DNA from 3 places in the Acinetobacter sp. ANC 5378 genome. Region 2 is predicted to be linked to each of the others. Evidence: predicted binding sites of a transcription regulator. Region 2 holds the regulator's gene; each other region holds the start of a gene.

Region 1 (11,116 bases), on a different contig from region 2:
TCGTTTTTCTAAAACTGAACTTAAACAGTATCAGATGATTCAAGGTCAAACGGTATTAGAACATACGATCAGTCGTTTGAATGATTTGCCACTTTCAGGTTATGTATTGGCGATCAGTGAAGATGATTCGGTTGCAAAAACATTGAATTTTGCTCAGCCCGATAAAGCTTATTTTTGTGTCGGTGGGGCAGAACGGGTGAATTCTGTTCTGAATGCTCTGACTTATTTAAGTCAAATTGCTTCACCTGATGATTTGGTTTTTGTGCATGATGCTGCACGTCCTTGTGTCACCCAAGATTGTTTGAATCGTTTAGTGAATACTGCAATACAAGAAAACTGTAGTGCGATTTTGGCAATTCCGGTACGTGATACTTTAAAACGGGTTGAACAAGCCAATACTATTAATAAAACCGTGAGCCGTGATTATTTATGGCAAGCACAGACCCCGCAAATTTCAAAGTTAGGCATATTGAAGCATGCTATTGAAAAAGCGTTGCAGGATGGCATCACGATTACTGATGAAGCCAGTGCTTTGGAGTATGTGGGGGAAATCGTGAAAGTGGTGCAGGGTCGTTCAGACAATATCAAAATCACTTATTCTGATGATCTGGAACTTGCAAAATTGATTTTAACAGTACAAAAATAAAATAAAAAATGGCTTCAGATGTATTATCTCTAGAGCTTTAAATTTATACTTTGGCATCGCATTTAAACACTCAAATATTTCAAATGATACCATCACCTCAGTATCGTTTTTTACGTCACTCTTTACGTGATGGTAGAAGCATTAAACATGATTCATCAAGATGGACTAGATTACATTTAGATCCATGGTTACTTTGTTTTCTTTTATTGAATTCAGTGCTGGGATTGATGGTGGTCTATAGTGCAACCATGCAAGATAGCAGCATGGTCATCCGCCAAGCCACAAGTTTTGGCGTGGGCTTTATAATCATGTTTTTATGTGCTCAGATTCCGCCAAAAGTCTATCAGGCAGCGAGCCCTTATTTTTATATACTGGGCATTGTGCTGTTGGTATTGGTGCTGCTCATTGGTGATACCCGTTTGGGTGCCAAGCGTTGGCTGACTATTCCGGGCATCGGAAGTATGCAGCCCAGTGAGATTATGAAATTTGCCATGCCGTTAATGATGGCCTGGTTTTTTTCCCGTCGTGCTTTTCCACCCACATTTATGCAGATTGCCATTGGACTCATGTTAATGATGTTTCCTTTTGTGTTGGTGGCTTTGCAACCTGACCTGAATATTGGACTCATTATTCCCGGTATTTTTGCTTTATTTCTTTGTGGGATGTCATGGCGCCTAATTTTGGGTGCATTGACGGCACTGGCAGTGGCAGCACCGCTTATTTGGATGTTCTTGTTACAAACTTACCAAAAGAAACGGGTTTTAACTTTGTTTGATCCAGAGTCGGATGCATTGGGTGCAGGCTGGAATATTATCCAGTCCAAAATTGCCATTGGTTCTGGCGGCTTAACCGGTAAAGGGTATTTGACCGGGACGCAGTCGCATTTGGGTTACTTACCTGAACATCATACTGACTTTATTATGTCGGCCTATGCTGAAGAATATGGTTTTATTGGGGTATTTTTATTATTCAGTCTTTTTGCGGCCATTATTATTCGTTGCTTAATGATTGGGTTGAATAGCTTCCACAATTTTGGTCGTTTATTTGCCGGCACCATTGGATTGACGTTCTTCTTCTTTGTATTTTTAAACTCGGGCATGGCCAGCGGTATTTTACCCGTCACTGGAGATCCATTGCCGTTGATGAGTTATGGTGGTTCAGCGGTTATTTCATTACTGGCAAGTATGGGTATTGTGATGTCAATTCATACTCATCGTTGATGAGTTGAAAATATTATAAATCTACCTACAGTCTTGATCGTTATTTTTTAATAAATGACAGTGTCAAAAAAGCCCTCAATCGAGGGCTTTTTTGTTTAGGTGAAGAGCCAGGTGTAGTAACCCCAAAGCATCAGTGGCCATGCCAGAAATGGACTGAATAACCATTTCCATAACCAAAACTTTGGAATAAAACCTACACCGTGAATAAAGCCACCTGAAATACCGATCATGATATACATCATGGTACGGTGACTATATTCACCATTTGCATCTAGCATCATCGCTGGATGAATCAATAAAACGGCTGCAAGCGGCAATGCCAACAAAAATGAAATGGCCATTGCAAACTTGTTCGGCTTCTTGGTCTCTGTTGTTATTGCAGCTTCAGTCATTTTTTATTCCTCATCCAGATCTTGATGATGTTCGATGTAAAGGGCGCTGAGTACCCCTGCAAAACACGCCATTAAAATTCCAAGAATCCAAGCGAAATACCACATATCTATTCTCCTTGCACACAAGCCTAGTAAAGGCTGTGTGAATTATCCTGAACGTGTTTATTGGTGATCACACCCCACATTTTGTAGTAACACCAAGTGGTGTAGCACAAGATTAGTGGTACAAAAATACAAGCAGCTACAGTCATGACAGTGAGGGTGGTTTTACTCGAAACCGCATCCCACATCGTTAAGCTAATCGCTGGATTAAGACTTGATGGCATTAAGAATGGGAACAATGCAAAACCAGCAGTCAAGATTGAACCGATGACAGCAAGACTTGAACCGAGGAAGCTGAAACCTGCTTTGTTTTTACCTGCCGCAAGTACCACGATGATGCCACCAAGAATACCCATGATAGGCGCAATCATTGTAATTGGATAGGTAGTGTAGTTGTTCATCCAGCCGTGGTTGCCATTGGTAAGCACTTCTTTGGCTAATGGGTTGGCGGCCGCATTGGTATCAAATGGTTGTACCAAGGTATAACCTTCAATACCACCGAAGTATAACCATGCACCTGCACCCAAGAAGCAGACTAAGAACAGCATGCCCATGATTTGAGTTGCTTTGGCAGAACGTGCACGTAAATCACCATCAGTACGAAGCATCAGCCATGCACCACCATGTGCACATAGCATTGATAGGCTAACCAGACCGCAGACGATCGCAAATGGGTTAAGTAGGGCAAAGAAGCTACCTGTATAGGTTGAACGTACAGTTTCATCTAAAGTGAAAGGTACACCCAGGAACATGTTGCCGAATGCGACACCAAAGACCAGTGCAGGAACTGCACCACCAATTGATAAACCCCAGTCCCAAGAATTACGCCATTTGGTGTTTTCTAACTTGGAGCGGTAATCGAAACCGACAGGTCGCAAGAACAAGGCGAACAAGACCAGAAGTAGGGCCCAGTACATGCCTGAGAAGGCGGTTGCATAAACCATTGGCCAGGCAGCAAACAGTGCACCACCGGCAGTGATAAACCAGACTTGGTTACCGTCCCAGTGTGGGGCAATCGTATTGATTGCCGCACGACGTTCGTCATCATTTTTACCTACGAATGGCATAATAGCCATCGAGCCCATATCGAAACCATCGGTCAGGGCGAAACCAATCAGCAATATGCCAACCAATACCCACCAGATAATTTTGAGAAGTTCATATTCGATCATGATTGAGCCTCCCCATGAACTTTGTTTTGTGCTTCAAGTTTTTCAAAATGGTATTTACCAGTATGTAAAGAACTTGGCCCTAGGCGAGTGAACTTGATCATCAGGTACATCTCGATAATAAGCAGCACGGTATAGAATGCAGCCAGTGCAATGATTGACCCCCAGATGTCGCCAGTACTTAATGTAGAGGTAGACAAGTGTGTAGGAAGTACTTCACCAATCGTCCACGGCTGACGGCCACCTTCTGCTACGTACCAACCGGTTTGTGCTGCAATCCATGGTAGTGGTAGAGAAAATAAGGCAAATTTAAGTAACCAAGGTTTGTTTTCTGCATTGCGTTTTGCCACGGCATAAGTCGCAATGATGAACAGAAGTAACATCAGGAACCCTGAAGCAACCATGGCACGGAACGAGAAGAACAGTGCTGTTACGTTTGGAATGGTATCTTTCACTGCAGATTTAATATGTTCTTCAGATGCATCCACGACATTTGGAGAATACTTTTTCAGAAGCAAGCCATAGCCTAAGTCTTTTTGATTTTGTTCAAATGCCGCTTTCAGTTCAGGAGATTTATCACCTGCGCGGAGTTTTTCCAATTGATCATAAGCAAGCATACCGTTACGGATACGGACTTCATGTTGAACCATGAGGTCTTTAAGACCTGTTACTTCTTTATCTAAAGAACGTGTCGCAATAATACCCATTACATATGGAATCTTGATGGCGTAGTCAGTGCGTTGTTCTTGTTGATTAGGAATACCAAACAATGTGAATGGCGCAGGAGCAGGGTGAGTCTCCCATTCCGCTTCAATCGCAGCAAGTTTGGTTTTTTGAACATCACCTAACTCATAACCCGATTCGTCACCTAACAGGATCACGGAAAGTGTAGAGGCTAAACCGAAAATGGCAGCGATGGCGAAAGAACGACGTGCAAAAGGAACATCGCGTTTTTTCAATAAGTAGAAACTTGAAATCGCCAATACAAAGATTGCACCAGTCACATAACCCGCAGAAACTGTATGGACAAATTTCACCTGAGCTACAGGGTTGAAAATTAACGCACCGAAGTCGACCAGTTCCATACGCATGGTTTCATAGTTGAATGCTGAACCGACCGGGTTTTGCATCCAGCCATTGGCAACCAGAATCCAGAGTGCTGACATATTGGAACCGAGAGCAACCAGCCAGGTTACGCCTAAATGCTGAACTTTAGAAAGTCGATCCCACCCGAAGAAAAATAGACCAATAAAAGTCGATTCCAGGAAGAATGCCATTAGGCCTTCAATCGCCAGTGGAGCGCCAAAAATGTCGCCCACATAGTGCGAATAATATGCCCAGTTTGTACCAAACTGGAATTCCATGGTTAAACCAGTGGTCACCCCTAAAGCGAAGTTAATACCGAAGAGTTTTCCCCAGAATTTGGTCATGTCCTTGTAAATTTCTTTACCGGAAATCACATAGGTGGTTTCCATAATGGCAAGAATAAAAGCGAGACCAAGAGTAAGAGGTACAAAAATAAAGTGATACATCGCGGTCATTGCAAATTGGAACCGCGAAAGATCGACCACGCTTTCAGAAATCATCAACGTGTCTCCTTGATTGGGGAAGGACTGCCGGCAATGTGCTCGGCAACTTGATTGTCAAAATTTTTGGGAATAGTAGGGGTGTCAAACCAGATATGTTTAATCGTCAACAAGAGAACAATCTTAATTATTAATATGATTGTTATCTCGCGAACTAATCGTTGGTTAAAATCTTTTGGTATTAAGCTCATGCAAATAAGCCTATTTTTAAAACATAATGGATATTATTAAACAAAAAGTAACTAAAAATAAATAGATTAAACAGTTAAAGTGAAAATATATTATTTAAATTAATAAAAACAATAGCTTATTGTTGGGTGGTGTTAAAAAATAAACTAATTTTTATGGGTTTAAAGTTGAGTTAAATACTCTGTATTAAGATTTTTTAAATCCCAACTAAAATGATCATGTATTATTTTTAAAGTTGACTAAAACAGTTATGTATTATGTAAAATCCGACCAAAATTGTTGCATATTATTGAAAATTGGTATTTGAAATAATATTTATTAAGTAAGATTAATCTGTTTTTTAATTAGGGTTTAATAATTTAAAAAAGAAAATAATGCAGATATCGTTTTAAATACTTTATTTTTGAGAAATAAAAAAGACCGCCCGTAGGTAGTCTTTTTTGAGTTAAGCATGCGGTTAAAAAATCAGTACATTTAAATGAAATATTCTTTAGTGTGCTATGGCTTTTGGCTTAGAAGTTATATTCCATACCTAGACCGATCACAGTTTTTTTATCATCTTTAACCAACCAGTCACGTTTCTGTTGACCAACTACGCCATAGAAACGTGCTTGTTTGTTGATTTGATAGTCTGCACCTATACCATAAAGATCTTGCTTACGATCTGCACGACCATCAGATTCAGTGTTTGTAGAAATATATTCTGCTTTTAATTTCACTGGCGTAGATGGGATGGTATAAGCAGCGGTTACACCATAAGCATCTTCTTGTAAACCTTTATAAGAGGTGATTGTAGTAACAGGAGGAGTGCCACTTGCAGCTGATGTTGATACTGTATCATCTGTAGGTTGAGCTGTTTGCCATAATGCGCCAAACACTAAGCCATTAACTCCCATTTTAGTTAAATCTACAGAACCTGTTACACGAATAGCATCAGTATAAATATCTTTTAAGCTGTAAGCACTGTATTTAGATGCAACACCGAAGTTACCGGCAACTGCAGCCGCCAAACCAAGATCTTTATTGTCATAGGTAAGCGACGTTGAAATTCCATCACCAAAACTATCACGGCTGTCTTCTAGACCATTTGTTGCATTGTTAGTAGTAGAGGATTCTTCACCTTGTTGGAACATGATGTTGAATGCTAAACCACCTAATAATTTTTTATCAGTTTCAAAACCAATCACGTTATTTAAACGATCTTCACCTGCTAAAATAGAAGTCATGTCTAGTTCAGTGTGATCGTTGAAGATATCTTGGTTATTACCTGCAGCTGTTTTGAAATAAGAATCGTATTTACCGAATTTTAATGTCGCAATTCCATCAGATTTAATACCAATAAAACGGTTACGGGCACTTAAATCAGTGTCAGAGCCAGAACCATCAGTAGAGATTGCCCATTCAGCTAAATAAACTGCTGATAATTTGTCAGTTAGTTTTTCTTCACCTTTTACACCAATACGAGAAGCATTTGAGTTTACTTTTGATACGCTTTCGTCTTTAAAACCATTGTTATCGATTTGATCTAAAGTAACATTTAATTTGCCGTACAAAGTTGGCGCTGCTTGTGCTGCGCTTAAGCTTAAAGTTGTAATTGCAGCAGCGAGAAGCAATTTTTTCATTGAGATTTCTCCAAAACATTGTTCTAAATGGCGTTAGCCTTGCTTGACACTTTTTTAGTTTGCTTAGGTACAAAAAGTTACAAAAGCTAACCAACTTGCTATGCAGTATCTGTAATGTTTGTGACAACGAAGTGAACAATAAATGACAGTTTTGTGACGTGTATGGATTAAATATGAAGGCTAATTCTTTCTTTTCTTATTCTGTATTTATAAAAAAATGGAGCCGAAGCTCCATTTTTTGAATTCATTTTAAATTAAAGTGCGGCTTTAATTCTTTCCGCCAACATTTGAATTTTTTCTTGATCACCCATGTGTAAAGCATGTTTGCCTAATTCATGAACCGAACTTGGAATGAGGTGAAAATGTACATGCGGCACAGTTTGACCTGCGGATGCACCTGAAAGTTGCATCAGTACAATGCCTTTTACTTCAAGTGCTATTTCCATCGCTTGGGCAATTTTTTGCACAATTTGAATGGTATAAGCAGCAGCATCAGGAGGTAGATCAAGCAATGTTATAGCCGGTGTTTTAGGGATGACCAGCGTGTGACCTTCAGCTTGCGGCATGATGTCCATAAAAGCGAGAACTTGATCGTCTTCATACACTTTAATTGCAGGAATTTCGTTGCGGATAATTCGTGCAAAAATATTTTGATCATCGTAAAGCATGGCTAATCCTTGAAAGTGATTGTGTACTGTAATTATTTACAGTTCAATTCTTTCTGACGATCTTTGATGGCGTCAAGTCGTTGTTGCTCTTTTTCTGAAAATTTTGGTTTAGTTGTATAGCAATTATCATTGCCAAACTTCGCCTTAGCATCAGGATCTTTAAAGCAAAAACCTTTAGATGCGTAAATGACATCATGGTCATTTTTCAATTTTTGACATTCTTGCTCTGGCGTTGCTGCAAAAGCACTTGCCCCAATAAAAGTTGCAACACTAGCAAAAATTGCAACACTTAACTTAGTCATGAGAGTTTCCTCTGTAAGAACATTGTGTATAACACATAATCACAATATTAGGTTTCGTTATCATTATTCAATGGCGAGTTATTACTCAAGTGTAATTTTACTCCATGATTCGTACATTTTTACAGCGCTAGAAAAGTCACTGTCTTTTTCTGCTAAATCACTGGAAGCCTGAATTAAACTTTGAGTAAGGGCAATGACTGGCGCAGAAAGTTTAGCTTCACGAACCAAGTCTAAAGCAATCCCGGTATCTTTGGCTAATAATGGGAGGGCAAAGGTCAGTGGAAAACTACGATTTAAAATGCGCTGCGGTAAAACCGTTTCCGTTACACCGCTTTTGCCACTGGAGGCATTAATACAATCTAATGCTTCATTTAAGTTTACGCCATGTGCTTTAAGTGCAGTAAAACCTTCTGCCACTGAACACAGATTTACAGCCAACAACATATTGTTTACTGCTTTCACTGCAAATCCTGAACCCGGGCCACCGACATGTTTGATCAGTTTGCCGAAGGCTTGAATTGCGGGCAGGGCCTGTTCAAAAGCTGTAGCTTCTCCGCCAATCATTACCGTCAAGGTGGCATTTTCAGCGCCAATGGTTTGCCCACTGACAGGAGCATCAAGGAAATCTACATTTTGTGATTTGAGTTGCGTTGCCAGATTTTTTGCCGATTCAGGAACACCACTGGTGCAATCGACCCATACCGCACCAGATTTAATTTTGACACTGGTAATGAGGTCTTCGACTTCTTTACTGGTTGGTAAGCAAGAAAAAATGATGTCTGCTTGAACCGCCTGTTCAAGTTCGACTGCTTGCGTGCCAAATTCAGTTGCATGCTGTTTGGCTTTTTCGAAATTGCGGTTCCAGACATAGACCGTGTCGAAATGTTGAGGCAAATGGGCTGCCATGCGGTAACCCATAGCCCCTAAGCCGATGAATGCAACTGACTGAATCATGATGTTTCCTTTATATTTTGCTTGATCTGTGTTTTAACCAGGTGGTCATAAATGGCCAGAACTCATTGGCACTGGATTGGCTCGACATCAGCCCTAAATGACCACCCGGGATGAGAGTAAACGTGACATCTTGACTATTTGTCAATTCAATTAAAGGCTTAACTGCTTCTACAGATACGATCTGATCGCTACGGCCCGCACCCACCAATACAGAGCACTCAATATTTTTTAATTCGATATTCTTATCTTGTAATTGGATAACGCCATTTTTGAGCGGATTTTGTAGCCAGACATTAAAAATCATGTCCTGATTGATACCGCCAGGATAATCAATCATACGGTTGAGGAAGTGTCCCATTGTGGCATGTTCGTATAAGGCTTGCGTGTTATCCAGATTAAGTAGGAGCTGTTTCTGACTTTGAATCCATCCTATAGGGTCTATAATTTTAAACCCGAATGAATTTAATACTCCCGGAGTATGGATCAGGGATTTTGGTAAAGTTTCAGAATAAATTTTGTTTTGCAGAGCTTTATTTTTGGCAATCAGTTGATTGACTTTTTGAAAAAGTTTACCGGTACGACCTGAGGCATGGCTGTCTACCGGACTGCCCAATACAATTAAATTCTTAACGTGGTTCGGTTTATGCAGTGCGCAATACAGCATGACAAATACACCGGCCATACTCCAGCCATGCAGTGAAATTTCATCGCTGTTTGAATGTTGACGAATTTGGGCAATGCAATGGGGAATGGCATCATCAATGAATGACATGAAATTAAGGAAGCGATCTTTATAGTTGTATTGCCCCCATTCGACTAAATAGACATCAAAACCACTATTCTGAAAATGCTTCACCAACGAACGGTAAGGGTACAAGTCATAAATGGCCATGTTGATGGCTAGAGGAGCAACGAATACGAGAGGTTCTTTATATTGTTTATCTGGTGAGGCGTAATAACGCACACAGGTTTGTTTGTACTCTGCAATGATTTCATAGGGCGTAGTTTGCGATAAAACCAGCGATTTTGAATTAAACAAACTGGTCGACAGGTTTTTAAGTTTGTTTTTGTGCTTGGCAATTTTATTTTTAACTTGAATCATTGCTGCGGGTACTAACATATGGGTGGATTGATCGAAGTGTAGGCGATATTTGTGCATTATACCTTGACCTTAAATGCCATAGGCGCTCAAAATGTTGGCAATTATTAGCAACGGCAGTCCAAGGACTGGGTAGGAAAGATGAGCCAACAAGACGACATTGAATACCAATTAGATACTTTAGCCATTCGTACAGGTCATACACGTAGTTTTGAAGGTGAGCATGGCGAGCCAATTTTCCTGACATCTTCATTTGTTTATGAAAATGCAGCAGAAGCAGCCGCTAAATTTTCGGGGCAAGAACCGGGAAATATTTATTCACGTTTCACCAATCCGACTGTAGCGATGTTCGAAAAGCGTTTAGCTGCTCTGGAAGGTGCTGAACGTGCTGTGGCGACCAGTTCTGGTATGGCAGCAATTATGGCTGTTGCAATGTCCTATTTGAAAATGGGCGATCATGTCATCTGTTCACGCGCTGTGTTTGGTTCGACTGTATCTTTGTTTGAAAAATACGTGGCTAAATTTGGCGTAACTGTTGATTTTGTCGATTTGACAGATTTGCAAGCATGGAAAAATGCTATCAAGCCTGAAACCAAACTCTTGTTTGTAGAATCTCCATCCAATCCGCTTGCTGAAGTTGCTGATGTTCAAGCTTTGGCTGATCTTGCACATGCCCATGGTGCATTACTTGCGATTGATAACAGCTTCTGTACCCCGGTATTGCAACAACCGATTAAATTTGGCGCAGACTTGGTGGTTTATTCCGCGACTAAATACTTAGATGGTCAAGGTCGTGCACTTGGTGGTGCTGTGGTGGGTAATCACAAACTGCTTGAAGAAGTGTTTGGTTATGTACGTACCACCGGACCATCAATGAGCCCATTTAATGCCTGGGTATTCTTGAAAGGTCTGGAAACTTTGCGTTTACGTATGCGTGAACATTCAGCAAGTGCACAGAAACTGGCTGAATTCCTGAATACTCATCCAAAAGTTGAAAAAGTCTATTACGCTGGTTTGCCTTCACATGTCGGTCATGAGCTTGCAGCGAAACAACAAACCGGTTTTGGCGGTATTGTTTCGTTTGAAGTGAAAGGTGGTCGTGAAGGGGCTTGGAAAGTCATCGACAATACCCAATTTATTTCTATCACTGGTAATTTAGGTGATGCG
Region 2 (11,116 bases):
AACCGAGTCCCAGCATCAGCGATGCCGGCCACATCCAAAACGTCACTGGAGTCAATGCCAAAATCAGTAAGGCACTGCTGATCAAACTCAACCCGATCCAGTAAAATTTCGAATAGCCAATCAGTTCAGCCAAGCCACCCAGTGTGAAAAGTGAGCCAACAAACACAATACCTTGGGTGGTGAGTAACATCACCGCGACCGATTCCGACATGGAGAAACTTTGAATGGCGATAACGACAATAAAAAAACCAAAATAGTTATTCGCGACGCTGCTTAAAAACTCTAAGGCACAAACCATTCGCAATGCGGCATGGGTTTTCAGTAATGCAAGTGGAGCCAGCACATCACGCCATTGAAAGCGGGGTGCATTGGCTGCAGTTTGATAAGTTTTCTGAAAACAAAAAGGGGCAAAAAATAGCGTGGCCAGAAACATCACAGCGACACAGTAAAAACTGCTGCCATAACCAAAATGCTGAATCAGCAATACGGTCAAAGCTGGAGCAATCAGGAAAAATCCCATCATGTGTGAACCGCGGAACCAGCCGGCTTTAGCTGGCCCGAGGCGTTTTAAGTTGCTGAGGAAAACCGTATTAATCGAGACAAAACGCATCGGTAAAACAAAGCTCACCAAGGCAGTCAATACCAGTAAATACCAGGCACTTTCTTGCAGCGGAGTCAGTGCATATAAAACTGCCCCGATCACACTACCCAGACTAAAAACTTTCAGTGAACCGAGACGCTGCACCAAAACACCGATCGGCAGCGCCATAAACAAAATGCCGATACTTTGCGCTGCCGCAATCAGTCCCAACTGAAGCTCAGTCGCCTCAAGTTGCACGGCGTACAATGAAATCAGGATACGGGCAACGCCCACGCCCAAACCGGCAATAATCGTGAGGAGCACAAAACTGCTCATGAATTTCGCGGTTAACGGTGTAGTGACAACATTGCTTTCAATCGGATTCATAACCATGTCCCTGAATTATTTCGGCTAACCATTGGCATTAAATGCACGCCAATAGTTCTGCAAATTCAGTTCTTTTAAAGCATTGTTTAAATACTTAGGCTCATACCAGGTTTTGGTATCGACATCACGACGTATTAAGCGGGCTTCTTTGGCAATTTTTAATGCGCTGTCAATTTGTGCACGATGAAACTCATCCAGTAAGGGCGAATTACGGTCTTTGAGGTTCCAGCCATCCCAGGTTTTTTGGTAATCGACCAGTGGAGTACCGCTTTGTGACCACAGCTTATATTGGGTCACACGGTTGGCTTCTTCTGAACTCCATTTTGCCTGTTTAATGAATGTGGTGACCACGCGCTGAGTTACTTCTGGATATTGTTTTTCAAAACTTTCGGTTACCCAAAAATGTGCTACGGGGGCAACTTTTGGATCTTTAATTTCAATGAGTGTCTTTGCGACTCCACGTGAAACCAGACTAAAGGGTGAAGTAATCGTGGCGTCGATGTCTCCTGTCGCTAAAGAAGTGCGTGCTGAGTAACCATCTTGTGAAATCACACGTAGATCACGTTCAGTAAAGCCATATTTTTCCAAGATGCGATTAAAGACGATTTGGCCATTGGTCCCTTTAAAGATTGAGAATTTTTTACCTTTAAGGTCAGCAAAAGACTTCGCGCCAGAACCGGCTGGTACGGCCACATATACTGGCCCAAAATGCCCCGTGGAGAACAATACTTTGGTTTTAAGTCCAGTAGAACGACCCACCAATGACGGCAAATCCCCATGTAAAGCAAAATCGACTTTACCGTTGGCTAAGGCTTCATTGGTTGCAGGGCCTGCGCCCGGAAAGAATAACCACTTCACAGCAATGCCATCTTTCTTAAATTCCTGTTCCAACACTCCACGTAGATGCGCTGAAGCGGCAAAGCTCCCCCCTACTTTAGGTTTGCCCCCTTCACCGGCACTGGACATAGAAATTCGGATTTCTTTCGGGTTGGCTGCATGGATGTGTAAACTTAAACCGAATGCAGAGAGTGCTAAAAATGTTGCCGCAATTTTTTTAGAAAAAAGTTTCATCGAACTGTTCCTTAACAATCAAAATTAAAAGGTGTATTGGAATTGCGCTTGCAATTCGTTGCTGTCTTTTTGTGATGCGGCTTCAATGTCGTAGGTGTAGTGATTGAGCTGCAACTGGAATTTGGTGGTCTGGGCAAAAAACAGGTTTAGGCCAAGTGAATGAATGTCATATTCACCAATGCGGCCACTGACTGTATCCAGATAATTTTGCTGATTTTTATTTGGGTTATAGCTGTCATAACGGTAGTAACCTTGAATCGATTTCGGCCAGAAATCGTCAAATTTGGCATTGGATTTAATACTGTTATAGAACTGGTCACCCAAGGTATAAAACGCGGTAAAGGTATGCCCTTCTGCATTGGCTTCTTTTACAGTAATTGCAGTCGTGTCGATATAATCGGTCTTGCCTTGCAGATATTCATAGGTCACACCAAACGGTGCATGGTTGTAATAGATATCGAAACCCAGCCGATCACGTTTTGCCTTGTTATCGCTGATGCCTGAGCCGGATAATTTTGCTTCGCCTTTGATATAAGATGCACCAACTTTGAATTCACGTAACCAGCTGGCATAGTCCACCGGCAAAGTGAATGCCACACGGCCGATATAATCTTTGCCATTATTGTCATCGGTTTTGTTGCTACCATTTCCGTTGGTCACACCAATTGCATATTCAAACAACGGTGCGCGATAGTTCGCACCGTAGTCGACAAAGGGCTTGGCATCGCCACGGACAATCAAGCCATTTTGGCGGGTAAACAAACCCAGATAGGTGGGTGCAGTGGCGGTGCTAATGGTTGGGCGTAAATCTTCAGGTGATTGAACATCTAGACCAAAAGGCAGCAATTGCTGACCCAAGGTTAAATTCAACTTGGAAATTTCTGCACCACCATTGGTGGAAAATACGTGATAACGTAAATAAGCATCTAACAGGTTAAAGTTACTGTTGTTGCTGCCATCATTACGTTTTGAATAACCAAAAGAGGCCTGGTAATCGAGGTTTTTACCTTCGTTATAATCTTTAAATAAATTACCGCGTACGCCCAGTAATGCTGTGCCGATATCAAAGGTTGATTTTGGTGTATTCGGTGCAGTGTTATTGTCTTGAACATTGGTACGCAGTTGAACGGTGCCAAATAAAGTCGTGTCACGTGTCGACTTGACCGTTTGGCGTTCGTACTGCCGCGACTGATCATATTTATAGTTTTCTAAATCGGCACGTAAACCTTCAATATCATCCGAGGTTGCTGGCGTTGGGCCTGCAGCCAATTCAGAGCCATCGGCGTCTTCACTGCTGTGACTTTCTACGCTGTCATTCACTGGTACCACAACAGCAGCTTTGGCTTGGGGTTGTGCTTCAACAGCATTTAAGCGCTGTTGCAGGCTTTCAACTTGTTGTTTCAAGCTGCTCAGCTGCTGTTGTAAGTCAGCGTCACTGGCAAAACTCAATGGACTGCTTGCAGATAAAATTAATGCTACTGCAAGGTTTAACGACGTTTTTTTCATACTCTCATTTCACTTTTTTGTGCCCCAAAGCGCAAAGTTGCCCCAACCCCAAGCCAAAGACCTGGGGGTAAATGTAGTGCGTGGGAAATACGGGTTATGCGGCCTGTTTTTTCTTCAGTTTTTCTTTATTTCCTGAAACGAATTTCGGATGATTCACGTGATCCATAATCCAGATCATCCAACAGCCATTTTTTAAATCAATTTCTATTAGCGACAGCGTGTACAGCCACACATAGTCATGCACATCACTAAATCAGCTGAAGTCATGTGGGCTATACTCAAGCACTGCGGTTTTACTTTTAAATGATTTAAATTGCGCATAGGTTTTGACCTATTCTTCATATTTTAGTTTCTGTTATTTCGCAACAACCGTGCCAACTCAACAAATTATTGTTTTTAATAAATTTATTGTTTTTATTCCAACCAGGCATGTTGGTTTTAACGCGGTATGTGTGTTGATATTTCAACACTTGCTTATTTCAAATCAGCTTGTTTCTATATTTTTATTTCTTATTTTTAGATATAAGGCTGCTTTTTAAACATCTGCTCCAGCTTCAATTTATAAGCTAAAACTTAAGGAAAAATAATTTTTTGAGTATTCGAAATACCGCAATTTTAAGGCATAAAAAAACCCGCGATTTGCGGGTTTTTAAGCGCTTTGGTTTAAGCAGATTTCTTGCTTTTATTGCCTAATTTTGTAGCGAATGCCATGATACGCTGATAACCAGTCGGCAAAATGCGCTGCATCAGATCAATAGCTTTGGCATCATTACCAATCAATAAACGGCGTTTATCTTTTTGCACTGCTTCAATGATTTGACGTGCTGCTTCTTCTGGTGGGCAACGTAATAATTTATTAAAGGATTCTGCCGATTTTTCCGGATGCATACCTAAGTTTCGAATGCTGTCATTCATTTTTGCCGCATTGGCAATATTGGTACGAATACCGCCCGGGTGAACACATAGCGCACTTACGCCACAATTTTCCATGTCCAGTTCCTGACGCAGTGATTCAGTAAAACCACGTACCGCAAATTTGGTGGCGTTATATGCAGACTGGGTTGGTTGAGCCGTTAAACCAAACAGACTGGAAATATTGATGATATGCCCTTCGCCAGATTTCTTGATTAAAGGTAAAAACTCTTTGGTGCCATAGACCACACCCCAGAAGTTAATATTCACAATCCATTCCAGTTCTTCGTAACTTGCCCCTTCAACGGTTGAACCCAGTGCGACCCCAGCATTGTTAAAAATCATGTTCACTGAACCGTGATCCTTAACGGTTTCGGCGGCCCAGTCACGCACTTCTTCAAGCTTGGCCACATTGACTTTTTTCGTCGTCACCCGGACATGACTGTCTCTGACCAGTTCAACTGTTTGTGCCAATCCCTGTTCATTCACATCACTTAACGATAAATGGCAACCTTGCTTTGCCAAAAGTACAGCCAATTGCTGACCAATACCTGAACCCGCACCGGTAATGGCTGCGACTTTATTTTTAAAATTTTTCATGACTCATCCTTATCCAATTTTTTCTGCACCATTCACCTCAACATCTCGATTGTTTTTCTGTTGGGATGATGGGCAGTTCATACATCCAATATAATTTTGACAATACTCATTGTCAATATAATATATGATCAATAGCAAGATCGAAGACCATCTGGCCATTTTCAGCATAGGTGTGTGAATAAATTATTGTTAACATAGGGCAAAACCCAGATTGAATTCGGCACACCATATTTATGACTGAACCACACGAAAATCTTGAACAACAACAAAATAAGCCGTCGAAAAGCAAAGAACGTCAATTTAAAGGCCTGTCTTTAACTGAGCGCAAACAGGCACGTCGTGAAAAGCTGATTGAAGCAGGCATTGAAGCTTATGGCACGCATGGTTTTTTTGCGGTGACCGTAAAAGATATTTGCAATGAAGCCAAACTGACCGAACGCTATTTCTATGAATCTTTTAAGAAAAGTGATGAACTGTTTCAAACCATCTTTTTAAAATTGATCGATCAATTGCAGCACAATGTCATGCAGGCCATCATGCAGGCCTCGACCGACCCACGCAAAATGATTGAATCAGGCTTAACCGCCTTACTGACCACCTTAAAAGATAATCCAGGTATGGCACGGATTATTTATATCGATGCCATGCTGGTTCAAGAGCTGCATAACCAAGCCACCATTCATGAAACCATGTTGCGTTTTGACCGCATGATTCATGCCTTTGTCATGTTAATGATGCCGCATATTGACCGTTCTGAACGTGAAATTTCACTCGTTGCAACCGGACTGAATGGCTATGTCACTCAAATTGCGATTCGCTGGGTGGTCAGTGGCTTTAAGCAGTCGATGCAAGAGGTTTTATCGTCTTGCAGTATTGTTTTTCTATCATTGCTGGATACTTTTTCAGAAAAAGAAAAAATAATGAAAAAAGAAAGTTCATCTTAATCTTCAGGTTAAAATTCACCCAATACGTTGAATTCATTATATTTAGATGACTGATTTATTTTAAATTGTTAATTTTTCAGTATAAAAATTGTCACATTTCTTTGCGAAAATTGGCATACCCCCCTTTTCTGCAATGATACTGTCATAATTAATCTTTGTAATAAGCCTGTCATAAAATACAAAACGGTTCACCGTTAACATCAAATAGGATATTGCGTTGTGAAAGATGACTATATATTAATCGTCGATGACGAACTTCCCATTCGAGAGATGATTCATACATCTTTAGACATGGCAGGCTTTCAATGCTTACAGGCAGAAGATGCTAAACAAGCCCACCAGATGATCGTGGATCAACGCCCTGCGCTTATTTTATTAGATTGGATGTTACCGGGTGGTATCAGCGGGGTTGACCTCTGCCGCCGCTTAAAACGCGATGAAAGCTTAAATGAAATTCCAGTGATCATGCTGACTGCACGCGGTGAAGAAGACCATAAAGTACAAGGTCTCGATGCGGGCGCAGACGACTATATGACCAAACCTTTCTCGACCCGAGAACTGGTTTCGCGTATTAAAGCGGTATTACGTCGTGCCAATGCCTTAAGTGGCGAAAAAACCATTGATGCCAATGGCCTGATACTTGATCCGGTCAGCCAGCGCGTCAGTTACGGTGATAATATTCTAGAGATGGGGCCAACAGAATACCGTTTATTGGCATTCTTCATGACCCATCCCGAACGTGCCTATACCCGTGCTCAATTGCTTGATCAGGTTTGGGGTGGTAACGTATATATTGAAGACCGTACCATTGACGTGCATATTCGCCGTTTACGTAAAGTGCTGGAACCTTTTGGGGTTGACCGCTATATACAAACCGTTCGTGGCACAGGTTACCGTTTTTCTACCCGCGCGGATGTCGCTTTAGGTTAGTCGTTTTTTAGGTAAATCACATTTTATGTATGAACCCTACCCCATCCCGGAAATTGCACGAGAACATAAACAATTCCGTTACAGCAGTTTATGGACTTTTGCCAAGCAAGATTTACGTTTACTGGCTTTTTTACTGCTTATTGCAGCTTTAATGGGTATCGGGATTGGGTATTTTTGGATTTTTATTTTCATCGCTTTCGCGATATTTTTTACTCTGCAACTCCGTTCACTGTATTTGGTGAATGAATGGATTTCTAACCGTCCTTATGATGTTCCGCCCAACTTGGATGGCATCTGGGGCGCATTACTGTTTAATGTTTATCGCGCACAGCGCCAAGAACGTATTGTACAAGCAGAAATGGTCGGCTTAATTGACCGCGCACAATCTTCACTGGTTGCGCTAGCCGAAGCCGTGGTTCTGATTGATGACTTACATCAAATTGAATGGTGGAATCCCGCAGCGGAAAAGTTACTCGGGATAAAACCTTTAGATCGGGGTCGTAATATTTTAACCCTGCTGCGTCAGCCAAATTTTATTCAATATTTCAACAATATCGACGATGCGCCCGACGGCTTGAAAATGAAATCTTCAGCCTTTGAAGACCATTATGTACAAGTCAAAATGACCCGTTTTGGTGGCGAGAGCCGTCTATTGGTGGCCTATGACGTCACCCGCATGCATAATCTGGAACAAATGCGTAAAGACTTTGTCGACAATATTTCCCATGAACTGCGTACACCCTTGACTGTACTCAGTGGTTATATTGAAACCTTTACCGATCAAGAAGATTTAAATCCACGCTGGAAACGTGCCTTTGACCAGATGCAGGCACAAACTAAACGTATGAATGCCTTGGTCAATGACCTATTGCTGCTCTCTCGTTTAGAAAGCAGCAAGCAAATTGCCAAGAACCAGATTATTGAAATGCCGAGTCTGATGAACCAGCTGTTTGATGATGCTCAAGCCTACAACGTTGACTATCACCACACGCTGAATCTAGATATTGACAGTCATTGCGACCTGATTGGTTCAGATACCGAACTGGCCAGTGCTTTCAGCAACCTGATTACCAATGCCATTAAATACACCCCTAAAGGTGGAACCATTACCATGGGCTGGCATGATGATGGCGAGCACGGCATCTTTACCGTTGAAGATACCGGGATCGGGATTGACCCCAAACATCTGCCGCGTTTGACCGAGCGTTTCTATCGTGTCGATAGTGCACGTAGCCGTCAAACCGGTGGAACCGGTCTAGGACTGGCTATTGTCAAACATGTGTTGATGCAACACGGCGCACATTTAGAAATTGAATCGAAAGAAAACCAGGGCTCAACCTTTAAAGTAATCTTCCCTAAAGAACGCCTCTATCACATGAGCTAGACGTATAGTACATCTGGCTTAATCTAAGCCAGGTTCTGTTCTTTAAACTTTGCTCGCTGATAAGCTGGACGCTCAGCCAAACGTTTTATATAGGCTGCGATATAAGGATATAACCCTGATGTTCTTGACTGAATGACCTCTAACGGAAAACCCATCTGAATATCGGCAAAAGAAAAATCGCCTGCCACATATTCATGCTTCGCCAAATAATCTTCCAGATAGTTAATATGATCTTTTAAACGCGGTTGAATAAACCCAGCCTTCACCCCTGCTGTAATTTTTTTCGCGACCGGCTTTACCAGCCAGGGTACTTGTTTCGGTACATTGTTCATTACCAATTGCATCACCAACAATGGCATCAATGAACCTTCCGCATAATGCATCCAATAGCGATATTGCTGCTGATCTTTCTTATTCTGCAGTTTAAATTGCTGTTGTTGGTCATAGGTTTCTTGCAGATATTGCAAAATCACCGCAGATTCGGCAATGGTTTGATCAGCATCGGTCAATACCGGTGCTTTAGCTAAAGGATGAACCAGTTTTAATTCAGGCGGTGCGGCAAAAGTGGGCAAGCGTTTATAAAACTTGACCTGATAATTCAGAGCCAGCTCCTCTAAAGCCCATAAAATTCGAAAAGAACGCGATTGATCTAAGTGATGCAAGGTAATCATTATTTTGCTCTCTATTTTTTCTGCTTTGACTATACGCATAGCCCTAAAAAAATGACATCCTGCTTTACACAAAATGTCATTTCAATCGGTTCATCAACTTAGACAAGTACAGTATTGATGTCTAAGCTACGTAATAATGTTTTGGTCACTGGCATTTTACTGCTGATCTCTAAAACCTTTTGTTTAAGCTCATCCGACAAGGGTTGTGCAAACGACAAACGGCGTTCAATCCACTCTTTGCCTTCTTTATTGGCATTAAAATCGGCTTCAACAGAAAACTCACCCAACTCTATGCCTTTATGACTGGCATACATGCGTAGCGTAATCATGGTACAAGAAATCAAACCTGAATAAATCAAATCATAAGGTGCAGGGCCTTTATCCTGCCCACCAAAAGATTCGGGTTTATCCGTCATAAATTGGTGTGTACCCGTCTTGATCTCGCCCGACCAAGGTTCAGCCAAGCTGTGTACTTCTGCATTTGCAATAATGGCCATGAGGATGATCATTCCTAAATGTTATTTTTATTTAGAGGCACGCATTTTATCTGGGAATGCCGGCGCTTCTAAGCGTGGTCCTGGATAATCAGGAATATTGCCAAAGCGTTCATCTTGTTCAATCCAGTGGTCACGAGCCTTGCAAAGCTCCTCCTGAGTACGACCGACAAAGTTCCACCACAATAATATTGGCGACTCAAAAGGTTCCCCACCCAACAGTAGAATACGGCTACCCGCATGCAGCTGGATTTCAATTTCGACCACCCCCGGCTCAAGAACGACCATATTGTCTTCAGTCAGTTCATGACCATTCACGACAGCACCGCCATCCAAAGCCATGAAACCGTATTCAAATTTTGGATTGAGTTTAATTCGGGTGGTAGTTGATTCTTTTGCCGTTAAATCCACCCCGAGTAATTCTGTATGTACGGCTACCGGTGATTTAGTTTTTAAAAACTCGCCGACCAATACGGTAAATTCGACCTGATCTTTTTCTACGACTGGAAGTTCTGGATAATGATCAAAACAGGGCGCCATATTCATTTTATCATCTGGCAACGCAATCCAGAGCTGTGCAGCATGCATATGGGTTTCAGTTTCTGGTGCAACTTCAGCATGTGAAATCCCATAACCTGCGGTCATCAAATTGACCTGCTTCGGGCGAAGTAACTGTTTTGTACCCAAACTATCAGTATGCATCATGGTGCCTTCAATCATCCAGGTAAAGGTCTGCAAACCTATATGTGGATGCGGCCCAACATCTAAGCCATCACCTTGCGGAAAAGTCACGGGACCGGCATGATCCAAGAAACACCATGCCCCAATTAAGCGTTTATGGCGACTTGGCAAAGCGCGTTTGATCACGGTTCCCTGCCCAATTTCCGCGCTACGTAAAGGAAACTCCTGAATAAATTGATTCACGTATTTTTCACAATCATCTGAATCAGAAAGCTCTATATAGTTGCTATTGGTCATATTTTTATCCTGAATCGTACGGACTAAACCGTTCTTGAATGTCCTGAATCTATTCTTATGATCATATAGGCTCTTACAGATTCAGCCTATAGTTAAGTTAATACGCTGAATACCATGTATAGGACAATATTACTTTTGAAATTTTCCTTAATAAAACAATCTCTTCATTCTTTACCCACCCCACTATTCATGTCCTATTCATATGAATTTTATATATAAATAAAATTTTGTCACAATTGCCCACCCCATTAATTGTTTAAGTTATATACAAAATTCATTACTATCCCTATTATTCTTGCTTTATGAATCCCACACAGAAAGGGGTATCTCCATGTTTAGGGGAGATCAAAAAATTTCTCATAACAACAATGATAAAAATCCTGATCAGATTGGGACAAATGTGGATAAAAATTCAAATCATGAGGCTGCTTATATTTTACCAAAGCAGCTGTGTACTGCTGAAAATCAAAAAGTGATAGAACAAGAATTACGAGATCCAGCCACACGTATTCCGGATCAATTTCAACAATATTACTTGGACTATCAAAATAAACACCAACGACAATTTTTAAAATGCGTCAATTTTATTGGTCAGATTACATTTTTAAGTTACTTTTTTGTAGACTGGTTGCTGATCCCTGAAATTGGCATGCTTTCAG
Region 3 (11,116 bases), on a different contig from region 2:
CGCCAATTCATTAGAAGGCAGGATTTTTTCACGACGGATGCCTGGTTCACCGTGAATGCCCACGCCGTATTCCATTTCGTCATCAGCCAATGTAAAGGTGGGTGTTCCTTTGGCAGGTACTGTACATGAGTTAAAGGCAAAACCTAAGCTGGTGACATTGTCCGCGGCTTTTTGCGTGATTTCTTTGACACGTGCCAAGTCATAGCCTTTTGATGCAGCTGCGCCAGCAATCTTATGCACAAATACTGTGCCGGCAACACCACGACGACCCACAGTGTATAAGCTGTCTTTAACTGCAATATCATCGGCAACTTTGACGTAGTCGACTTTGATGCCATCATCGACAGCAAGTGCAGCACCATTCTGGAAATTCATCATATCGCCAGAATAGTTTTTGATGATCATCAGTACGCCTTTTTCAGTCGCAACTTGCTGTAAGGCTTTATAGATCTGAATTTGCGAAGGGGATGCAAAGACATCACCGCAAACGGCAGCATCCAGCATGCCTTGTCCCACAAATCCTGCATGTGCAGGCTCATGACCGCTGCCACCGCCACTGATTAAGGCCACATTTTGGTGTTTTGTTTTACGTGAAATAATTTTAGATGATTCATTGAATGCGAGTTCTGGGTGTGCCAGAACAAAGCCTTTGCACATTTTGACAACGATGTTTTCAGCACCGTTCATTAATTTTTTCATTGAAACACCAATAGTTATGAATTTGGGAGATAAATTTATGGATCTATTATTATGGAAAGTTAGAAAGTTTGCAGACCTAAAACTGTAAGAATGCGCGATTTGGAGTTAATGGATTAGAAAAGGGGCGGTTTTAATTTGTAGAAAATACCTCTCCCTAACCCTCTCCTAGAAGGAGAGGGAACTTCCATTATTAAAGTCATGTAAGTATTTAAATCAAATGTAACACCCTCTCCCTTTGGGAGAGGGCTGGGGTGAGGGATATTATGGCAGTCAGCACTATACGGATGAAGGATTGGAAGCTGATCGGGTGAGGGATGAAGCTTTGGCGCAATTGGGATTAATTGTACTGAGGTTTGATAATGGGCAGGTGATGAAGCAGATTAATGATGTGGTTGAGAGGATTTATCAGCATTGTTTGAAAGAATCTCCCTAAATTCCTTTTGATGAAGAAAGCATATTAAAAAATTGATAACACTGAAAATTTTTAAATAGTGATTTATATAAAAATAAATTATTGTAAATTAATTGTTTTTTAATTTAAAAGTTGGTCTAAGTGTTACTTTGTAAAAACTGTTTAGAGAAAAAATTACCTCCATATACATATGATAATGCAGATTTTCAAAGTCAGTTTTGTGAAATATGTCAAAGTGAAAATCCTTATTTAGATTATGAGATTTTTAAAAATAAGTTATTTGAGGTGATATCTACTAATTATAAATTTTTGCGTGATTTGATATACGCTGAATTATCAGGAGACTTTCCCTTGGGAGATTCTAGGCAGCTAACTTATAAAAGTCTTCGGCCATTTGATTTGGTGTCTTAAAATCCAAACCCTTTTGAATTCTTCGCTGATTATAAAATAACTCAATGTATTTTATAATATCTGCTCTGGCTTCTTCTCTAGTTTGATAGTTGTAATGATGCACTAACTCATTTTTCAGTATTCCCCAAAAGCTTTCAATCGGTGCATTATCGTAACAGTCTCCGCGCTTGCTCATTGAACCTTGAAAACCATATTGCTCAAGTATATTTCGATATTCACGGCTGCAATATTGACTCCCTCTGTCTGAATGCACAATAAGCTCCTTGGTTGGTTTTTGATTGTGAATAGCCATATTTAGCGCATTACAAACAAGCTGTGCTGTCATGCGCTCATTTAAGCTATAGCCAACCACTTGCTTCGTGTAAAGGTCTTTTACTGCTGCTAAGTACAGCCATCCTTCAGCAGTCCATATGTACGTAATATCACTCGACCATGCTTGATTTGGTCTAGTCATTGAGAATTGTTGTTCCAACAGGTTTTCATAGATCGCTCGATTATGGTCACTATTCGTAGTCCTTTTAAAACGCTTGTGTCGCTTACAATACAGATGGTTCAGCACTTTTATCTGACGTACAGCATACATACTCATTTTTATGCCCTGAGCTTGTAAGTGCTTGGTTAATCGAATATAACCATAGCTCTGCTTGGTCTCCTCATGGGCTATTTTCACCAATATCGTCTGTTGATTTCGTTGAATCGTTCTTTTGCTCACACCTATCTTAAGCCAATCATAAAAACGTGAAACTGAAACATGAAGTAATCGAGCCATTAAGGTAATTGGAAAGGAACATCTTTTTTGTTTCATATAGGCGTACCTTACTGACTTTCTTTGGCAAAGTACGCTGCTGCCTTTTTTAAAAATTCACGTTCCATTTCAGCTACTTTGAGCTGTTGTTTGAGTTTTTTATTTTCTTCGAGTAGAGCGTTTAGATCAGGTGAATACTGTTTTGTGCCTGCTAAAGTTCCAGCCTTGGCTTTGGTATTCCAGTTTGAAAGAGTTTGCATTGAAATGCCAAGTTGTCTAGCTGTTTCCGAGACATTGCCTTGATTGGCTTCAATTGCTTTTATGGCTTCAGCTTTAAATTCTGCTGTATACGTTTTGTGTTTCTTGCTCATGGTAAACTCCTGATGAGTGTGTTTAGTTTACCAAGTTAAAACCTCCTGTTTTTTCAGCGTATATCAATTTACCAGGGAGAGCCGGATGGTTTTATGAAGGACATGATGAGGAAGGTGTAAGCAATTTTTACAATTTAATTGAATGGCTTGAATTCGAAGATGAACTAACAGAGAAATTAGCCAAAGATGGAAATGATGTATTTGGTGATAAATTATTAGTACTTTACGATGATTCCTTAGAAGAATATGAAGGCTGTAACAAAGAATTTGAATGGGAGAGCATTCAGAAAAGCTTTAAACATGAATTTAGATTCTTTAACTCGAAATTGATGGATTTTTTAGATCATACATTCGCATACTTGCTAGATAGCCAAAATATCAATCAATCACTTTTGAATATTATCACACCAAATTCAATTTTATATCGTGGGAGAAGTTTCGATAGCTTTAAAGGTCTACTGAAAGAAATTAATGAAGATAATTTAGCAATTGAATTTGAAACAGAAAATGAAGTAATAGCAAAAAATATTAGAGATAAATTTGGATTAGTGCCTTCGTTTTTAGCTAGTGATCAACGAATGACACCTTTTGGTATATCCGCTCTTTATTTGTCCACAGATAAAATGGCTTGCGTGGCTGAAATTAGAGCTTTAGTAGGGCAATATGTTGGCATTGCTCAATTCTGTAATAGAGAAGAACTAATACTATTAAATCTAAATAAATTGGCAAATGGTTTGTATCCTCATCATTTAGATGAAAACTATATAGAAAAATTGGATGTTTATATATTTTTTAAAAAATTAATCGCAAGTGTGTCCAAGCCAAAGCTTGAAAGTGGGAAATTTGATTATTTGATAAGCCAGTACTTTTTTGAATATCTAAGAGTTAAATTTGGTGCTCAGATTCATGGAATTTATTTAAAATCAGTTCAGTTGCCTTCTGCTGATAATATTATTCTATTTCCAGAAGTTACTAATCAAGGAATTGATAGATCTTTTTCAACAGGTAACAATAAGGTGTATTTTTCTTGGAATAAAGATTCAAGATATGGGTTAAGCATTTCACAAGTTAAATCAATTGCTATTACTACTGAGATTGAATACATATCTCATCCAAGATTGAGAGAGTCAACTGATTGGATTTAATCCCTCCCAGGAGGAGCTGTCACATAATTCAATGGATACGCGAAAATTCCCCTCTTTTCAAAGAGGGGTTAGGGGAGATTAAGAAATAAAAAGCCCTCATTAAGAGGGCTTTTTTACTCCCTTTTTTTTCAAAGGAGGGTTGAGGAGGATGATTTAAATATCTATCGAATCATCTAAGTTTGGCATTAACCAACGCTTCGCTTCATCCATCGACCAGCCTTTACGCTCTGCATAACTGTCCAGCTGATCCTGCGCAATCTTACCGACATTAAAGTATTCAGACTGCGGGTTGCTGTAATAGAAGCCGCTGACACTTGAAGGTGGCCACATTGCAAAACTAGAAGTCAGTTCGGTACCAATGGCATTGGTTGAATCTAACCAGTTAAATAAGGTCGCTTTTTCAGAGTGTTCAGGGCAAGCAGGGTAACCCGGTGCAGGACGAATCCCGACATACTTCTCTTTAATCAGCTCATCATTCGACAACTGTTCAGAAGCTTGATAACCCCAGAACTCTTTACGAATACGCTCATGCAAATGCTCAGCAAAAGCTTCAGCAAAACGGTCACCTAAAGACTGTGCCAAAATTGCAGAGTAGTCATCGCCTTTAGCTTTATATTCATGCGCCAATTCTTCCGCACCAAAAATTGATACCGTGAAACCACCCAAGTAATCTTCAAGCTTGGCATCTTCAGGTGCAATAAAATCTGCCAATGAGAAGTTCGGTTTACCTGAAACTTTGTCAGACTGCTGACGGGTATGTTCAAATTTGTGCGTTGCAGTTTGATTTTCATCGTAAATCGAAACGGTATCTGCACCGGTACGTTTTGCAGGAGCAAGGCTGAATACGGCACGTGCGTCAAAACGTTTGTTTTCTACAATATCTTTTAACATGATTTGCGCTTGTTCATACAAATCAGTTGCCGCTTCACCGACCACTTCATCCGTCAGAATCGCAGGGAACTTGCCCGCCAAACTCCATGAAATAAAGAATGGTGTCCAGTCAAAATACGGCACCAATGTTTCAAGCGGGTAATTTTTCAGAACTTGCTGACCCAACACATTTGGCTTAGGCGGAACATAGTTCGCCCAGTCAATTTTCACGCCATTGGCAATTGAATCTGTATAAGACAGTTTTGCCGCTTTGGGTTGCTTGTTGGCAATACGCTCACGCACTTTGGCATATTCTTCACGATAACCTTTAATGAACTCAGGCTTCATTTCAGGTGAAAGCAGGGAAGTTGCAACACCGACTGCACGTGAAGCATCGGCAACATAAATCACCGCATCATTTGAATATTGCGGATCAATTTTTACTGCGGTATGTGCTTTAGAAGTCGTCGCACCACCAATCATCAATGGAACATGGAAACCTTTACGTTGCATTTCTTTGGCAACAAAGACCATTTCATCCAATGACGGTGTAATCAAACCGGATAAACCAATAATATCGACTTTTTCATCAATCGCGGTTTGCAGGATTTTTTCAGCAGGTACCATCACGCCCAAGTCGACAATGTCATAACCGTTACAGCCCAACACCACGCCGACAATATTTTTACCAATATCATGTACGTCGCCTTTTACGGTCGCCATCAGGATTTTCCCTTTGGTCTGACCTTCGGTTTTTTCCGCTTCAATGTACGGGTTCAACCAAGCCACGGCTTGTTTCATTACGCGTGCTGATTTCACCACTTGCGGCAAGAACATTTTACCTGCACCGAACAAGTCGCCAACCACGTTCATGCCAGACATGAGCGGACCTTCAATCACATCTAAAGGACGGGCAGCTTTTAAGCGTGCTTCTTCAGTGTCGATATCAATATACGCGGTGATGCCTTTAACCAATGCATATTCAAGACGCTTTTCAACTGACTCTTCACGCCATTCCAGGTTTTCAGCTTCGCGCTGCGCACCGCCTTTGCCACGGTATTGTTCCGCAACTTCAAGCAGTTTTTCAGTAGCATCCTGACCGCTTTCACCTTGATTTTGGTTCAGAACAACGTCTTCAACCGCAGCTTTTAATTCGGCAGGAATGTCATCATAAATCGCCAACTGACCTGCATTCACAATCCCCATGGTCATGCCTTGTTGAATGGCATGATAAAGGAAGACGGCATGAATCGCTTCACGAACCGGTTCATTACCACGGAAAGAGAACGATACGTTGGATACACCACCAGAAATCATGGCATGTGGAAGGTTCTGTTTAATCCAGCCGGTTGCTTCAATGAAATCGACTGCATAGTTATTGTGTTCTTCAATACCTGTTGCAATGGCAAATACGTTCGGGTCAAAAATGATGTCTTCAGCAGGGAAGCCGACTTCATTGACCAAAATATCATACGAACGTTTGCAGATTTCACGCTTACGTGCCGCTGTATCGGCCTGACCATCTTCGTCAAACGCCATGACAATGACTGCAGCACCATACTGACGGCAAAGGCGCGCTTTTTCGACAAACTCATCATAACCTTCTTTTAAGGAAATCGAGTTCACCACTGCTTTACCTTGTACGCATTTCAAGCCAGCTTCAATAATTTCCCATTTTGATGAGTCAATCATGAGCGGTACGCGGGAAATATCCGGTTCAGAGGCAATCAGATTCAGGAATTTCACCATGGCTGCTTGCGAGTCCAGCATGCCTTCATCCATGTTGATGTCGACAATTTGTGCGCCACCTTGCACTTGATCCAAAGCCACTTCCAAAGCTTCGGTATAGTTTTCTTCACGAATCAAACGGGCGAATTTTTTTGAACCGGTCACGTTGGTACGTTCACCGACGTTTACAAACAAGGAATCTTTGGTGATGTTAAATGGCTCTAAACCTGAAAGACGGCAAGCCGGTTCAATCTCAGGAATCTGACGCGGTTTAATGTCTTTGACTGCATTATAAATGGCACGGATATGATCTGGGGTGGTACCACAGCAACCACCGGTGATATTGATTAAGCCGCTTTCTGCAAATTCTTTAAGGAATGCTGCAGTTTGTTCAGGGGTTTCATCATAACCACCAAACGCATTTGGTAAACCTGCATTGGGATGCGCGGAAATAAACACATCAGCGACATCACCCACAGTTTTGACGTGTGGACGCATCGCATCTGCACCCAAGGCACAGTTAAAACCAACTGAAAGTAAATCACCATGACGAACCGAGTTCCAGAACGCTTCAGCAGTTTGACCGGTTAAGGTACGACCTGAAGCATCGGTAATAGTGCCGGAAATCATTAATGGCAATTCATAACCTAACTGGTTAAATACTTCTTTCACTGCAAAAATCGCAGCTTTACAGTTTAAGGTATCGAATACCGTTTCAATCAGCAGAATATCTGCACCGCCTTCAATCAAGGCATGTGCAGCTTCAATATAGTTTTCTTTCAGTGCATCAAAAGTAATGTTACGAAATGCCGGGTCATTTACATTCGGTGAGATTGAACAGGTACGAGATGTCGGTCCAAGCACACCGGCAACAAAACGTGGTTTGTCTGGTGTTGAATATTTTTTACATGCTTCCTTGGCAATACGCGCAGCTTCAAAGTTGATTTCGTGAACCAAGTCTTCCATGTGGTAGTCAGACATCGAAACACGTGTGCCATTGAAGCTGTTGGTTTCAATAATGTCGGCGCCGGCATCGAGGTAAGCTTCATGAATGCCTTGAATAATCTGCGGTTGAGTGAGGACTAAAAGGTCATTGTTGCCTTTCAGGTCAGATGCCCAGTCAGCAAAACGCTCACCACGATAATCCGCTTCTTCCAGTTTATGGCGTTGAATCATGGTACCCATGGCACCGTCAATAATCAGGATGCGTTTGGCGAGAAGCTCTTTCAGGGTGGCAAGCGTGGACATAAATAACCCCAATCCGATGGAATACAAAATGGGCATTATTTTAACAGAATTAGACTGCATTTGAGGAATATTCAGCCGACTTCGTTAAGCACTGCTTAAAATAAGCCCATTTGTGCCGAATTTTTCATCGAATTGAAATATGACACCCTTAACATTCAGCATGGAAAAGAAAAAGTTGAGTGGTTGGTTGATCGGAAAGATTTTTTATACATGTATCCAGGTACTTTGAAATATTGAGGCACAAACTATTTTGGGCTTTAAATATTTTTAAATTATGGATTTAAAACAGTTCCACTCCCCAAGAGAAGGCCGAGTGAATTAAATTAAGTCAATTATTAAAAATTGGCTTTATATGACAGCTTTTTGTCATATAATTGTCACAATTAAATTGAACAATAAGGGGATTTTATTATCCCCTTGAACCGTCTGCATGAATTCTAATATTCCTCCCGTCCAAGATCAGGCGCATTCAGCACCCGCGAAATCGACGAATGTGCATGTTCCTACACCTAAATTTTTTATGCCGGTGTTTCTTACGGTTATTATTTCTACTTTGGTGTACATCGGCTTTCAAGTTTCTGCCGATTTGACACATGTTCCTGCATTAAGTTTATATTCCGTTATTCTGTTAGCGACCGCCTTGTTAATCGCTTTAGGCTTTGAATTTGTTAATGGTTTTCATGACACTGCCAATGCGGTAGCGACAGTCATTTATACCAATGCCTTGTCTGCACCTGTTGCTGTGATGTGGGCAGGTTTTTGTAATTTCCTTGGGGTAATGGTGGCAAGTGGCGCAGTAGCCTACGGCATCATTGCTTTATTGCCTGTTGAACTGATCATGAATGTCGGTTCAGGTGCAGGTTTTGCCATGGTTTTTGCCATGCTGATAGCCGCTATTTTATGGAACTTGGGTACCTGGTTCCTGGGTATTCCAGCGTCTAGTTCACATACTTTAATCGGTTCGATTTTAGGTGTGGGCATCATGAACTACCTGCTGAATTCGGGTAATGGTGCCAGTGGTGTCGACATGGACCAAGTGCTTAAAGTCGGTAAAGCACTGTTGTTTTCGCCTTTGATTGGTTTCGCTTTTGCTGCAATTTTATTTTTGTTGGTGAAGAAAGTCTTTAAAAGACAAATGGAATTGTTCCAACCTCCAAAAGGCAATCAACCACCACCACCTTTAATTCGTGCCATCTTGATTTTTACCTGTACCGGGGTAAGTTTTGCGCATGGTTCAAATGATGGTCAAAAAGGTATGGGCTTAATCATGCTGATCTTGATCGGTTGTGTACCTTTGGCTTACTCATTGAATAAAAACTTGGACGCGAAGCATATCCAATCATTTGAACAGTTATCTGAGCAAACTGCGGCAGTTATTTATCCAAATCATCAGGATATTCCTGATACACAAGCTCGTGAAGTGTTGACCAAGTATATTCAAACTAAAGAGATGTCACCTGAAGTGGTGCCTGCTTTGGCAAGTTTGACCGATCACTTGGGTAATCACGTTGCCGAATATGGTGATCTAAAAGATATTCCAGAAAAAGAAGTTTCTACTATTCGTAATGATATGTACTTAAGCACGACGGCATTCAAGCGTTTAGATAAAGCGGAACAGTTTCCTGCAATGTCAGAAAGTCAAGCCAAGACAGTCAAGGAATACCGTAAAAACCTCGATTCATTCCTGCAATATATTCCGACCTGGGTAAAAGTGGCAGTAGCGCTTGCGCTTGGTCTTGGAACCATGGTGGGCTGGAAACGTATTGTGGTAACAGTGGGTGAGCGTATTGGTAAAAGTCATATGACTTATGGCCAAGGCATGTCAGCCGAACTTGTTGCTATGACCACTATTGCCGCAGCAGATGGTTTGGGTATGCCAGTATCGACAACACACGTATTAAACAGTGCTGTTGCAGGTACCATGGTGGCCAATAAATCTGGCTTAAACTTCCAGATGGTACGCACCATTCTTTCAGCATGGATTTTCACGCTACCTGCTACGATTTGTTTATCTGGTGGTCTGTTCTGGTTGTTCTTACAGTTTGTTTAAGATATTTGTTTGAAATAGAAAAAGCTGCAATTGCAGCTTTTTTTTATGCTCATAAAAAGTAATAGTAAAAACTATTTCTTAAATACTTTAAACATCTTCTTAATTGGCAATTTTTCATTGGCAAGGCCATACAGTGCAGCAAAAGGCAGTGCGGTACGGGCCAAATAGGCCACACGCCATAAACCCCCATGGTTGGCACCTTTCATCATTAACTCTAATGGATGATCCAAAGGCGTTTCTGGATTCGCTACCGATTCTGGATGACGCAAATCATAAATCCATAATGCGGCCATCAGCGCATTGGTCGTTTCCGGATGAAAAGATTCAACATCAAACAAGCTTGCACCATTAAATGCGGCTTTCAATAACGGATTTTTAGTCACCGAATGCGTAGTGGTAGAGGGCGCAATATTGATGCTGACACGCTGTCCATAATGACGGGCCAATATTGCACGCCATTGTTGAATTCGTTTTGCCAACGCATAGTTTGGACCTTGCTCCACCACCAGGCAGTCTGCAATCCCGTATTCGTGGCCATTATCAGAGCTGATCAATGCATCCAGATTTTTCTTGAAAAAGTGCTGAGCAGAAATCATCGAAATGCTTTCACTGATGATACGTTGCGATTTTGAGCGCTGTAGTAACTTCAGATTTGAAGCCTCTACAATTTCTTTAGGAATGGCATAGACATCGGTTGGGGTACACATGAACATTAGACTGGTGTCAGCCTTTTGCTCACTGACGTACTGCATAATGCTGTCCATTGCCATAGATACCCGGACGTGTTTTTCACCATCTAAGTAGGCAATGGCTGCAAGGTCTAGCTGACGTTCACTTTGGATTAGCCAATGGGCAATTTCAGGGGTTTGAGTGAGTAAATCGGCCCCCAATTTCTCTTTGAGTGTGGCCGTTGGCGTATCGTCTGCCAAATTTTCCGCACAGGGTGCATATAGGGTTGCATTGCCTTGTTGGATGGTCGTTAAAATTCTGTCCCAAACTCGACTGTTGGGTAAATCGACGGCCACAATATTGGCTTTCCATTTAGACAGCCAGCTCAGTGGGCCGGCTTCAGAACCTGCACCAAATAAGACCATGGTGCGATCAGAAAGATCAAACCATTCAGGATGTGCATGTGCAGCACGTAAAGCATCTGCATGGCTTGGTTCTATAATGCCTGCATTTTGCCAGGTTTGAATTTGATCGAGTAAAGCCTGACCTTGTAATTTTTGTCCTTTATATGGCACATACCACTCAGGGGCAGTCTCACTTTCACCTTTCAGCTGAACCGTATATAAGTTTGCTGTATCGATATCCTTCATGATGTCTTTAAGTAAATAGCGTTGCCCATTTCTGTAAAAGTCAAAGCTATGATGGGCCTTATGTAAGCCTTGTTTTGCAATGGTAATCGGATTGTTGAGGTTACGGATACCTTGTTCA

The links. Region 2 encodes PhoB, which activates phosphate uptake and scavenging genes when phosphate is short. Its sites were predicted from a motif close to TGTCATNAANCTGTCATAA; they were not measured.
Region 1: the regulator PhoB is predicted to act here: its motif matches at 7,067-7,085, upstream of HLH16_RS10965 (porin).
Region 3: the regulator PhoB is predicted to act here: its motif matches at 7,980-7,998, upstream of HLH16_RS00330 (inorganic phosphate transporter).

Annotation. Positions count from the first base shown of each region.
Region 1 covers NZ_JABERK010000050.1:16,249-27,364, reverse strand. The annotation lists gene ispD (2-C-methyl-D-erythritol 4-phosphate cytidylyltransferase) at 1-646, shown strand, start outside; gene rodA (rod shape-determining protein RodA) at 730-1,866, shown strand; gene HLH16_RS10990 (cyd operon YbgE family protein) at 1,962-2,258, opposite strand; gene cydX (cytochrome bd-I oxidase subunit CydX) at 2,262-2,363, opposite strand; gene cydB (cytochrome d ubiquinol oxidase subunit II) at 2,387-3,532, opposite strand; gene HLH16_RS10975 (cytochrome ubiquinol oxidase subunit I) at 3,529-5,115, opposite strand; gene cydP (cytochrome oxidase putative small subunit CydP) at 5,115-5,306, opposite strand; gene HLH16_RS10965 (porin) at 5,817-6,926, opposite strand; gene HLH16_RS10960 (HIT family protein) at 7,181-7,594, opposite strand; gene HLH16_RS10955 (YARHG domain-containing protein) at 7,627-7,896, opposite strand; gene HLH16_RS10950 (NAD(P)-dependent oxidoreductase) at 7,978-8,850, opposite strand; gene HLH16_RS10945 (alpha/beta fold hydrolase) at 8,861-9,952, opposite strand; gene HLH16_RS10940 (O-succinylhomoserine sulfhydrylase) at 10,091-11,116, shown strand, end outside.
Region 2 covers NZ_JABERK010000043.1:1,115-12,230, reverse strand. The annotation lists gene HLH16_RS09475 (MFS transporter) at 1-967, opposite strand, end outside; gene HLH16_RS09470 (ABC transporter substrate-binding protein) at 992-2,038, opposite strand; gene HLH16_RS09465 (putative porin) at 2,063-3,544, opposite strand; gene HLH16_RS09460 (SDR family NAD(P)-dependent oxidoreductase) at 4,208-5,056, opposite strand; gene HLH16_RS09455 (TetR/AcrR family transcriptional regulator) at 5,290-6,000, shown strand; gene phoB (phosphate regulon transcriptional regulator PhoB) at 6,220-6,930, shown strand; gene phoR (phosphate regulon sensor histidine kinase PhoR) at 6,956-8,314, shown strand; gene HLH16_RS09440 (glutathione S-transferase) at 8,338-8,985, opposite strand; gene HLH16_RS09435 (OsmC family protein) at 9,084-9,482, opposite strand; gene HLH16_RS09430 (pirin family protein) at 9,510-10,457, opposite strand; gene HLH16_RS09425 (GGDEF domain-containing protein) at 10,858-11,116, shown strand, end outside.
Region 3 covers NZ_JABERK010000003.1:13,835-24,950, reverse strand. The annotation lists gene dhaK (dihydroxyacetone kinase subunit DhaK) at 1-699, opposite strand, end outside; partial or broken gene HLH16_RS00350 (endonuclease domain-containing protein) at 965-1,132, shown strand; one part of gene HLH16_RS00345 (IS3 family transposase) at 1,473-2,380, opposite strand; one part of gene HLH16_RS00345 (IS3 family transposase) at 2,380-2,638, opposite strand; gene HLH16_RS00340 (RES domain-containing protein) at 2,968-3,783, shown strand; gene metH (methionine synthase) at 3,937-7,629, opposite strand; gene HLH16_RS00330 (inorganic phosphate transporter) at 8,060-9,679, shown strand; gene HLH16_RS00325 (hypothetical protein) at 9,751-11,116, opposite strand, start outside.